2 regions of the uncultured Arenimonas sp. genome follow, and region 2 is predicted to be linked to the other one. Evidence: predicted binding sites of a transcription regulator. Region 2 holds the regulator's gene; the other holds the start of a gene.
The links. Region 2 encodes HrcA, which represses chaperone genes, less so after heat shock. Its sites were predicted from a motif close to TTNGCACTCNNNNNNNNNGAGTGCNAA; they were not measured.
Positions count from the first base shown of each region.

Region 1: a site for HrcA is predicted at 2,564-2,590, ahead of rpoH (RNA polymerase sigma factor RpoH). Genes of this name have one in related genera too.

Region 1 covers NZ_CAXBJS010000018.1:9,340-15,266, reverse strand. Annotated here, with positions in the region: gene AACZ35_RS02520 (hypothetical protein) at 1-2,425, shown strand, start outside; gene rpoH (RNA polymerase sigma factor RpoH) at 2,602-3,477, shown strand; gene AACZ35_RS02510 (NAD(P)/FAD-dependent oxidoreductase) at 3,537-4,790, opposite strand; gene AACZ35_RS02505 (response regulator transcription factor) at 4,836-5,456, opposite strand; gene AACZ35_RS02500 (histidine kinase) at 5,541-5,927, shown strand, end outside.
Region 2 covers NZ_CAXBJS010000085.1:5,216-11,142, reverse strand. Annotated here, with positions in the region: gene dnaK (molecular chaperone DnaK) at 1-1,601, opposite strand, end outside; gene grpE (nucleotide exchange factor GrpE) at 1,702-2,220, opposite strand; gene hrcA (heat-inducible transcriptional repressor HrcA) at 2,266-3,315, opposite strand; gene recN (DNA repair protein RecN) at 3,461-5,134, shown strand; gene fur (ferric iron uptake transcriptional regulator) at 5,137-5,544, opposite strand; gene bamE (outer membrane protein assembly factor BamE) at 5,644-5,927, shown strand, end outside.

The DNA of each region.
Region 1 (5,927 bases), on a different contig from region 2:
GCTCAACGACGCCGCCGGCGGCGGCGGCGGCGGCGGTACGGTCGTGCTGCACACCATCGAGGGCGGCAGCGCCACCATCAATGTCTCCGGCGGCGACGGCGGCAATGCCTGGGCCGGCAACAACACCGGCGAGGCCGCTCGCCATGGACCCGGCGGCGGTGGCGGCGGCGGCTTCATCGCGTTCGCGCCAGCCGCCATGTCCCTGTCGGCCAACCTGTCGGGCGGCCGTCCCGGCCACACCACCAATGGCAGCACCGACAGCTACGGTGCGTTCGGCCTCAATGGCGGCCTCAGCACCTTCCAGTCCCCGGACGTGCCGGGCGTCGTGCCGGGTGCCCAGTGTTTCCCCGACCTGCGGCTGGCCAAGTCCAATGGCACCAGCACGCTGGTCAACGGACCCACCACGTATGCCCTGACGGTGAGCAACCAGGGCCAGGCCCCGACCCTGGGCACCGTCACGGTCGTTGACGTGCTTCCCGCGGGCATCAGCGTGCCTGATGGTGCGCTGGTCCTGGGCGGTGCGCAGGCGGCGGACTGGTCCTGCAGCGCAAGCAGCAACGTCGTCACCTGCACCTCGGCAACCGCCATCGCCCCGGCGGCCACGAGCGTCTTCAGTTTCGGCGCCACGGTGTCGAGCGCCGACGGCAGCAGCCTCATCAACCTGGCCCGCGTCGGTGGCGGCGGCGACCAGGACCAGCCGACGCCGACCCCGGCGACCACCAGCGCCTGCACCGGCAACAACACGCCTGCAGGCTGCGCCGCCGACGCCGACACGGTGCAGGCGCCGCTGCTGACCCTGGCCAAGTCCGACGGCACCGACGAGGTCGTATTGGGTGGCACCACCACTTACCAGCTGCTGGTCGCAAACACCGGCAGCCTGGCCACGTCCGGGACCATCGGGGTGCGCGACGTCCTGCCCCCTGCCGTGACCTACACCGGCCCTTCGCCCTTCACCAGCGGCGGCTTCTCATGCACGTGGACGGCCGGCAGCAACAGCCTGAACTGCACCCGCGCGACGGCGATCGCCGCCGGCGCCAACGCAACCATAAGCCTGCCGGTGCAGGTCGCGGCCGGCGCCGCGGGCTCGCTGACCAACCGCGCGCGCGTGGGCGGAGGTGCGGATCCGGGCAAGCCTGCGCTGCCAAGCGTTGCCGATGCCCAGGCCTGCCCGGCACCGACGCCGCCGGCGACCACGTTCGCCGATCCCTCCAACGGCTGCGCTTCGGACACCAATGCCGCGCTCAACGTCGAACTGCGGCTCGAGAAGGACGATGGCCAGGTCTTCATGTCCATCAACGGCTCGACCACTTACCAGTTCATCGTGCGCAACGTGGGCGCCGCCGACTCTGCCGGCACCATTCTCTTCCGCGACGTCCTGCCGGCGCCGATGAACTGGCCTGCCACGCTCGTGAAGTCCGGCCCCGACGCGGCGGCATGGACGTGTACCCGGGTCTCGGCCACCGTGGTTTCCTGCCAGTCCGCGACACCGATCCCGGCCGGCGCGGCCAGCCAGTTCAGCCTGTTGGCCAACGTCGGCGCAGCGACCAGCGGCAACCAGTACATCAACCGCGCGCGCATCGGCGGAGGCGGGGACACCGACCTGCCGGCCAGCCTGAACGACGCCGCGGTCACCACCTGCACGTCCAACAATTCGCCGCTGGGCTGCGCGATCGACCTCAACACCGCCCAGACCGGCGCCCAGGTCCGGCTGTCGAAGTCACACCCGGATCCGCAGAACCGCGCTCCCGGCGAAACCTTCACGGTCAGCCTGGTCGTGCGCAACGAGGGTGGCGCCGCGACCAGCGGCACCATCACCATGGTGGACGTGCTGCCCGCCGGCATCAGCTTCGTCGGCCCCTTCACGGCGCCCAACTCCAGCTGCAGCAATTCCGGCCAGGTCGTGACCTGTACCTCGAACACGGCCTTGGCCGCAGGCGCCACCCGCACGATCTCCTTCCCGGTGCAGGTGCAGGCCGGCATCGTCGCGCCCGTGCTCAACCGGGCCCAGGTCGGCGGCGGCGGCGACCCGCAGAACTCGGCGGCGCCGACGGCGGCCACCGCGGCCAACTGCGTGATGAACGGCCAGCCGCAGTTTGGCTGCGCGGTCGACCCGATCCCGCTGACCGGCGACCTGCAGGTCACCAAGACCAACAACCAGGTGGGCGTGACCTCCGGCGAGACCGTGACCTACGTGGTCACCGTCACCAATGTCGGCGCCGTGGCGATCACGGGGGCCGTCGTGCACGACAGCCCCAGCGGCCAGCTCAATTGCCCGGCAGGCAATCCGGTCACCTGTTCGGGCGCGGCCTGCCCGGGCGGGGCCCTGACGGTGGGCAGCCTGGTGGGCGGCCTTACCCTGGGCACCCTGGGAACGACCCCCCCGGGCAATGCTGTGTCCTTCAGTTTCGACTGCCAGGTCCCCTGACCGGGGGCCCGCCCCCTGGATCGGTGCAGGTCATTGATTCCAGGGGGCTTGAAACCGGCCAGGGCAGCACCAGATAGGGATCTGGCGGAGGGGAGCCGTCGTTCCATTCATGGAACGGACAGGGAACTTTATGCCTCTTTAGCACTCTTAATGCCCGAGTGCTAAACTCCGGACCCATGAAAGAGGATCGCATGACCACCACGGCCCTGATCGCAAACAACCTGCCGATTCCCAGCGCGCTGGGTTCGCTCGACGCCTACATTGCCGCGGTCAACCGCGTGCCGGTGCTCACCGTCGAAGACGAACAGGCCCTGGCCCGCAGCTATCGCGATGACGAAGACCTCGACGCCGCCAAGGCGCTGGTGATGTCGCACCTGCGTTTCGTGGTGCACGTCGCCCGCGGTTACCAGGGCTACGGCCTGGGCATGGGCGACCTGATCCAGGAAGGCAACATCGGCCTGATGAAGGCGGTCAAGCGTTTCGACCCCGACCAGGGCGTGCGCCTGGTGTCCTTCGCCGTGCACTGGGTGCGCGCCGAGATGCACGAATTCATCCTGCGCAACTGGCGCATCGTCAAGGTCGCCACCACCAAGGCGCAGCGCAAGCTGTTCTTCAACCTGCGCAAGTCCAAGAAGCGCCTGGGCTGGATGAACGACGCCGAGGTCACCGCGGTGGCCAAGGACCTCAACGTCTCCAAGCGCGAAGTGCTGGAAATGGAATCGCGCCTGTCCGGTCGCGACATCGGCTTCGATGCGCCCGACAACGGCGACGACGACGGCCCGCCGTCGCCCGTGGCCTACCTGCGCGACAGTGGCGAAGACCCGGCGATGGCCTACGAACGCGAATCGCACGAAGACGACCAGCTGGAACTGCTGCGCGAAGGCCTGTCCGGCCTCGACCAGCGTTCGCGCGACATCCTCAAGCGCCGTTTCCTGGGCGAGCCCAAGGCGACGCTGCAGGAACTGGCCGACGAATACGGCGTCTCCGCCGAACGCATCCGCCAGGTCGAGGCCAACGCGCTCAAGAAGATGCGGGCGCTGTTCGCGGCCTGATCCGCCGGCGCAAGCAACACCACCGACGGCCCCGCAAGGGGCCGTCGTCGTTTCCGGCGTCAGTCGTCCGGCGGCGAACGGCCGACGATGATCCGGGCGTGGCGCTGGTAGGTCCAGTACGACCACGCCCAGTTGGTCAGCACGATGATCCGGTTGCGGAAGCCGATCAGGAAAAACAGGTGCGCGACCAGCCAGAACCACCAGGCCAGCAGGCCCGATAGTTTCAGGCGCCCGAAATGCACCACCGCGGCCATGCGGCCGATGGTGGCCAGGTTGCCGTAGTCGCGGTAGCGGAAGGGTTTGCCGGCGACGCCGCGCAGGCGGTCGCGAATGACGGCGGCGGCGTGGGCGCCCATCTGTTTGGCCGCCGGGGCGACGCCCGGGACGGGTTTGCCGTCCTGGGTGACGCTGGCCAGGTCCCCCACGACGAACACTTCCGGATGCCCGGGCAGCGAAAGATCCGCCGACACCGGCACCCGCCCGGCCCGGTCCGTGGCCAGGCCAAGCTGTTTGCCCAGCGGCGACGCCGCCACGCCGGCGGCCCACAGCACGGTGCGGCTGGCCAGGCGTTCGCCTGCCAGCGTGATGCCTTCGGCATCGATGGCCGTCACCGCGTTGCCCGTATGTACCTGCACGCCCAGGCGCTGCAGCTGCTGGCGGGTTTTTTCGGAAAGGTCCTCCGGCATCGCCGCCAGCACCCGCGGGCCGGCTTCCACCAGGTGGATGCGGGCGTCGCGAACGTCGGCCCGGCGGAATTCCCGCGGCAGCGTGTGGCGGGCGATCTCGGCCAGGGTACCGGCCAGTTCCACGCCGGTCGGGCCGCCGCCGATGACCACGAAGTTGAGCCAGGCTGCGCGACGCGAGGGATCGTCTTCGCGTTCGGCGGCCTCGAAGGCCGACAGCACGCGGGCGCGGATCGACAGGGCGTCGTCCAGGGTTTTCAGGCCCGGGGCAAATTGTGCCCAGTCGTCGCGGCCGAAATAGGCGTGGGTGGAACCGGTGGCGACCAGCAGGTAGTCGTAGTGCAGCTGGCCCTGGGCCAGGTCGACGCGGCGGGCCCCGATGTCGATTGCGCGGACCTCGTCCAGGCGCACCGTGGCATTGGCCTGCTTGCGCAGGATGTGTCGCAGCGGCGCCGCGATGTCGGGCGCCGACAGCCCGGCCGTGGCCACCTGGTAGAGCAGGGGCTGGAAGAGATGGTGGTTGGTGCGGTCAACCAGCGTGATGCGCACCGGCGCCGTGGCCAGCGCACGCGAACGTGCGGAAGGTTTCCGGTGTCGTCCGGCGGTTCGGCCCTGGCGTCCATGGCCCATGGTGACCGCGAAAGCCCGCTGGCGTCGAGCGCCGCGGACCGGGTTTCAGTCCGTGTCCACCAGCAGACCGCGTTCGCGGGCGATGCGCGCCAGTTCGCCCGGGTGCCGGGCGCCGAGTTTTTCCATCAGGTTGGCGCGATGGCGGTAGAGCGTCTTGTCGCTGATGCCCAGCGCCGCTGCGACGACCTTCGGCGGCAGGCCCGACAGCAGGCCACGCAGGGTCTCACGCTCGCGCTGGGTCAGCGCGGACGCCTCGCCGTCTGCGCGGGGCGCGGCCAGGTCGGTGCTGAGCACGCGATCACCCTTCATCACGCGGCGCAGGCCTTCGATCAGCTCCTCGGCCGCGACCGCCTTGCTGAAATAGCCCGAGGCGCCGCGTTCAAGCGCGCGCACCACCAGTCCCGGGTCGTCGTGCATGCTCAGGACCACGCAGCGCATTTGCGGATGCGCCTCGTGCAGCTGCAGCAGCAGCACCAGCCCGCTGGTTTCGCAGCCCAGGCTGAGGTCCACCAGCGCCAGCTCGGGTTCGTGTTCGCGCGCCGCAGCCAGCGCCTCGCCCGGCGTGCCGGCTTCGGCCACCACTTCGAAGCCGTCGGCTTCCTCCAGCAGGCGGCGGAAGCCCTCGCGCACCATGGCGTGGTCGTCGATGAGCAGGATGCGTGGCATTTGTACAGTCTGGCAAAGCCGTCGGCTGCAACGGCGAGAAAAATTCCCAGCGGCGCCGTTTCCGCGCCGTTAAGCTAGCGGCGAATGCGGAACCGGAGCGCGACGCTGGAAGCGGTTGAAAAGGTGCAGGCCTGGGCCTCGGGGCGCCCGCGTTACCTGTTGGCCGGTGTCCTGGGGGCCCTGTTGCTGGCGGCGTTGCTGCATGGAATCGCGGCGCTGGATTTTTACCACTGGGAGCTCGGCACCGGGCTGCTGTTCATCACACTTTGGTGTTTCCCGAAGAAGTGGTGGCCCTGGGCGCTGGCCGCGGCCGTTTTTTCGCATCCGCATGCCGGGCCGGTGACCGCGGTGGTCGAACCCTTGCTGGTGATGGCAGGCGTGCTTTGGCTGCATGCCTGGGACGTGCGCCCGGGCGCCGAAGTCAGCCTGGGGCGCATCGGCCGAATCCACGTGGTTGCCCTGGTGGCGGCC
Region 2 (5,927 bases):
ACCAGCTCGTGGAACTTCTTGTCCTCTTCGCGGTGCGCCTCGGCGTCGCGCACCATCTGCGCGATCTCTTCCTCGCTCAGGCCCGAGCCGGCCTTGATCTCGACCTTCTGCTCCTTGCCGGTCTTCTTGTCCTTGGCCGACACGTGCAGGATGCCGTTGGCGTCGATGTCGAAGGACACCTCCACCTGCGGCATGCCACGCGGCGCGGCGTCGATGCCCGAAAGGTCGAACTTGGCCAGCGACTTGTTGAAGCGGGCCTGTTCGCGCTCGCCCTGCAGCACGTGCACGGTCACGGCCGACTGGTTGTCCTCGGCGGTGGAGAACACCTGCGAGGCCTTGGTCGGGATGGTGGTGTTCTTTTCGATGATCTTGGTCATCACGCCGCCCAGGGTTTCGATGCCCAGGCTCAGCGGGGTGACGTCGAGCAGCAGCACGTCCTTGACGGTGCCGGCGAGCACGCCGCCCTGGACCGCGGCGCCGATGGCAACGGCCTCGTCCGGGTTGACGTCCTGGCGCGGGTCCTTGCCGAAGAACTCGGCGACCGCGGCCTTCACCTTCGGCATGCGGGTCTGGCCACCGACCAGGATGACGTCGCCGATGTCGCTGGCACGCAGGCCGGCGTCATTGAGCGCCACGCGGCACGGTTCGATGGTCTTCTTGATCAGGTCGTCCACCAGGGCCTCGAGCTTGGCGCGGGTGAGCTTGATGTTCAGGTGCTTCGGGCCCGAGGCGTCCGCCGTGACGTACGGCAGGTTCACTTCGGTCTGCTGGTTCGACGAGAGCTCGATCTTGGCGCGCTCGGCGGCGTCCTTCAGGCGCTGCAGGGCCAGCGGGTCCTTGCGCAGGTCGATGCCCTGTTCCTTGTTGAACTCTTCGACCAGGTAGTCGATGACGCGGGCGTCGAAGTCTTCGCCGCCCAGGAAGGTGTCGCCGTTGGTGGCCAGCACTTCGAACTGCTTCTCGCCGTCGATTTCGGCGATCTCGATGATCGAGACGTCGAAGGTGCCGCCGCCCAGGTCGTAGACCGCGATCTTACGGTCGCCGCCCTTCTTGTCCATGCCATAGGCCAGCGCGGCCGCGGTCGGCTCGTTGATGATGCGCTTGACGTCCAGGCCGGCGATGCGGCCGGCGTCCTTGGTGGCCTGGCGCTGGCTGTCGTTGAAGTAGGCCGGCACGGTGATCACGGCTTCGGTGACCGTCTCGCCCAGGTAGGCTTCGGCGGTCTTCTTCATCTTCTCGAGCACCTTGGCCGAGATTTCCTGCGGCGCCATCTTCTTGCCGTCGGCGGTCTGCACCCAGGCGTCGCCGTTTTCATGGGCGAGGATGCCGTAGGGCACCAGGTCGAGGTCCTTCTTGACTTCCGCGTCGGTGAACTTGCGGCCGATCAGGCGCTTCACCGCATAGAAGGTGTTCTTGGGGTTGGTGACCGCCTGGCGCTTGGCCGAGGCGCCGACGATGACTTCGCCGTCCTTGGTGAAGGCGACGATGGAAGGCGTGGTGCGGTCGCCCTCGGAATTTTCGATGACCTTGGCCACGCCGCCTTCCATCACGGAAACGCAGCTGTTGGTGGTGCCCAGGTCGATGCCGATGATCTTGCCCATGGTGTTACTCCCTGAAGGATCAGTATCTGTGTTGGCGGCGGCGGCCGCGGATGTTCGGTAAATGGGGCCCGCCGCGGGTTGTTCAAGGGGCGTGAAGCCCTCAGCCGGCGGCAACCACCACCAGGGCCGGTCGCAGCAAGCGTTCGTTCAGGGCGTAGCCCTTCTGGAAGACCTGCACGACGCTGCCCGGCTCGGCGCCGGGGGACTCGAGCTGGCTGATGGCCTGGTGCCATTCCGGGTCGAAGGCCTGGCCTTCGGGGTCGATCTGGGCCAGGCCGTTGTCCTCGCCCACCTTCAACAGCTGGCGCAGGGTCAGCTCAAGGCCGTCCTTGAGCGGGCCGGTGGCGTCGCCGGCGGCCTTGAGGCCGGCCTCGAGGCTGTCGAGCACCGGCAGCAGCTGCGAGAGCAGCTTTTCGTTGGCGAAACGGCGGGCCTGGTCGACGTCGCGGGCCAGGCGCTTGCGCTGGTTGTCGAGCTCGGCGCGTTCGCGCAGGGCCTCTTCGCGCAGGTCGCCCAGGGCCGAACGCAGCTGCTCGAGCTCGTTGGCCAGGCTGTCGGTGTCCAAATCGGGGACGTCTTCGGACGCCTGCGCGTCCGGGTTCGGGTTCTGGTTTTGCATGGGATATCCGGTGGCTGCCCCGCATCCGGCGGGGGTCGGGTACCCCTATGGGGCCGGCGGTTCAGGATTCAAGGCGGCGCCGAGCAGGTCGGCGGTGGCCTGGACCATCGGGATCACCCGCTCGTAGGCCATCCGGGTGGGCCCGATGACGCCCAGCACGCCCAGCACCTTGCCCTGGGCGTGGTAGGGCGCGGTGACCACGGTGCAGGCATCGAGCTGGGCCAGGCCGGTTTCCTCGCCGATGAACACCCGCACGCCCTGGGCCTTGAGGGTGCCCTCGAGCAGCTGCAGGATCTCGCGCTTGCGGGAAAAGGCCTCGAACAGGTCGCGCAGGCGCTCCATGTCGGACAGGTCCTGCACGCCCATCAGCCGGGTCTGGCCGGCCAGCAGCATGTCTTCGGGCAGGGAGCCACCGCCGCCCAGGGCCTGTTCGGACAGCTCGACCGCGGCCGAGAGCAGCTGCTCCATCTCGCTGCGGGTGTCGCGCAGGTCGCGCAGCAGCCGGGCCCGGATTTCGGCCAGCGGCTGGCCGGCGAAATGCATGTTCAGGTAATTGGCGGTCTGCTCGAGCTCGGACGTGGTGTAGGTCCGGCGCGGGCTGATGATGCGGTTCTGCACTTCGTTGTCGGTGAAGACCAGGATCACCAGGATGCGCTGGCCGTCGAGCGGCACGAAATCGATGTGGCGGAAGGCGAACTGGCTGCGCTGGGGCACGGTGACGACGCCGACGAACTGGCTCATCGCCGACAGCAGTTCGCTGGTGTTCGACAGCAGGGCCTGGGTGCCGGCGCCGGCCGGCAGCAGGGCCCGCAGCTGCTGCACTTCGGCGTCCTGCAGGGGTTTCATGGGCAGCAGGCTGTCGACGAACACCCGGTAGCCCTGGGCCGTGGGGATACGGCCCGCGGAGGTGTGCGGCGCCGAGACCAGGCCGATTTCCTCGAGGTCGGACATGATGTTGCGGATCGTCGCCGGGCTGACGTCCAGGCCCGAACGTTTGGCCAGCGTGCGCGAGCCCACGGGTTCGCCGTCGCGGATGTGCTGGGCGATCAGGGTGCGCAGCAGGCGCCGCGCGCGTGGGTCGAGGTCGAAGTCCATGGCCCATAGATAAGGCCGGCGGGGCCCCGGCGCAAGACGTGGCGCCCGCCGGGGCGAAGCCTTACCCGCCGGCGGGCGTCACGCGTCTTGTTCCCTGAGACAGGGGCAGCCGAAGCTCGGGCTTTCAGGCAAAATCGCCGCCAGCATGCTCAGCCACCTCACCCTCCAGGATTTTGCCGTCGTCAGCCGCGCGGAACTGGCCTTCGGGCCGGGCATGACCGTGGTCTCGGGCGAAACCGGCGCCGGCAAGTCGCTGCTGGTGGACGCGCTGATGTGGCTCACCGGCGCCCGCGCCGACGCCGGCGTGGTGCGCCACGGCGCCGAACGCGCTGAACTGGCGGCGGAATTCGGGCTCGCCGACGCCCCGGCCGCGCTGGCCTGGCTGCGCGAAAACGAACTCGACGACGGCGATGCCTGCCAGCTGCGCCGGGTCATGCGCGCCGACGGCGGCTCGCGGGCCTGGATCAACGGCCGCCCGGCCACGCTCGGCCAGCTTTCCGCCCTGGGCGGGCTTCTGGTCGAGATCCACGGCCAGCACGAACACCAGGCCCTGCTCGACCGCGGCCAGCAGCTGGCCCTGCTCGACGCCTTCGGCCAGCACGGCCCGTTGCTCGAAGCCGTGCGTGAAGCCGCCCGCCGCTGGGCCGGCATCGACCGCGAGCTGGCCGACCTGGCCCGTGCCGGCGACGTCGGCGAACGCCTGGCCTGGCTGGAGCACCAGGTCCAGGAGCTGTCCGCCGAAACCCTGGACCCGGAATCGCTGGAAGAACTGGCCGCCGCCCACCGCCGCCAGGCCAACGCCGCAAGCCTGCTGCAGGGCTGCGAAGTCGCCCTGGCCCACCTGGCCGGCGACGAAGGCCTGTCGCTGCAGCGCCTGCTGCACCAGACCCAGGCCGAACTGGCCCGCCTGGCCGGCGACGAACCGCGCCTGGCCGAAGTGCTTTCCCTGCTTGAATCAGCCGGCATCCAGCTGGCCGAAGCCGCCGCCGGCATCGAACGCCTGCACGACGACTTCGATCTCGACCCCGACCGCCTGCGCTCGCTGGAAGACCGCCTGGCCCGCCTGCACGACCTCGCCCGCAAGCACCGCGTGCCGCTCGAGGACCTGGCCGGCCGCCGCGACCAGCTGCAGGAAGAACTCGAGGGCCTGGCCGGCGCCGGCGAACGGGCCGCCCGCCTGGGGCGCGAGCGCGAAGCCGCCGCCCGCGAATGGAATGAAACCGCCGCCCGCCTGGGCCAGGCCCGCGCCCGGTCGGCCACGCAGCTGGGCGAGGCCGTGGCCGGCCTGATGGGCGAGCTGGGCATGGGTGGCGGTGTGTTCACCGTGGCCCTGGAGCCGCTGGACACCACCCGCCCCACCCCACAGGGCGCCGAACGCTGCGAATTCCTGGTCTCCGCCAACCCCGGCCAGCCGCCGCGGGCGCTGCGCAAGGTCGCCTCGGGCGGCGAACTGGCGCGCATCAGCCTGGCCATCGAAGTGGCCGCCCTGGGCTTCGATGCCGTGCCGACCATGGTCTTCGACGAAGTCGACACCGGCATCGGCGGCGCGGTCGCCGAAGTCGTGGGCCAGAAACTGCGCGCCCTGGGCGGCGAACGCCAGGTGCTGTGCGTCACCCACCTGCCCCAGGTGGCGGCCCAGGGCCACCACCACTACCGGGTCAGCAAGGCGGTCGAAGCCGACAGCACGCACAGCCAGGTCGAAGCGCTTTCGGAAAAGGCCCGCGTCGAAGAACTCGCCCGCATGCTGGGCGGCGTCGAGATCACCAAGGAGGTACGCGCCAACGCCCGCCAGCTGCTTTCGCGGGCCAGCGGCAGGTAAGGCTACTTCTTCTTTTTTGCCCGCACGTACAGGACCAGCGAATGGTCCTCGATGTCGAAGCCGTGCTTGGCGGCGATCTCGTGCTGCAGGCGCTCGATTTCCGGGCTGGTGAATTCGATCACCTTGCCGGTATCAACATCCACCATGTGGTCGTGGTGCTGGCCGTGGTCGAGTTCGTATACCGCCTGGCCACCCTCGAAGTTGTGCTTGAGCACCAAGCCGGCCGATTCGAACTGGGTAAGCACCCGGTACACCGTCGCCAGGCCGATGTCGTCGCCGTTGTCGAGCAGCTGGCGGTAGATGTCCTCGGCCGTAAGATGCTTGCGCCCGGTGGACTCGAGCACGTCGAGGATGCGCATGCGCGGGTGGGTCACCTTGAGTCCGGCCTTGCGCAGGTCCTGGGATTCCATGTCGTCTCCTGAATGCCTGTCGTCGCAGGGAGTGGCCCTGGCTGGCGTCGCCGGGCCGTAGTGTATCATCGGCCCCGGACAGTCCCGGATACCCAAGCAATGCGCAAGGCTTTCACGCTCCTGCTCGCCACCACCCTGATCGCCGGCTGCGGCATCGTTTACCGCCAGCCCGTTTTCCAGGGCAACCTGCTCGAGACCCGGAACGTCGAACAACTGCAGGTCGGCCTGACCCGCGCGCAGGTGTTCAGCCTGCTCGGTTCGCCGCCGCTGGCCGATCCGTTCAACCAGTCGCGCTGGGATTACATCGCCAGCGAACGCCGCCGCGTCGGTGACACGGAAATCAAGAACCTGACGCTGTGGTTCGAAGGTGATTCGCTGGCACG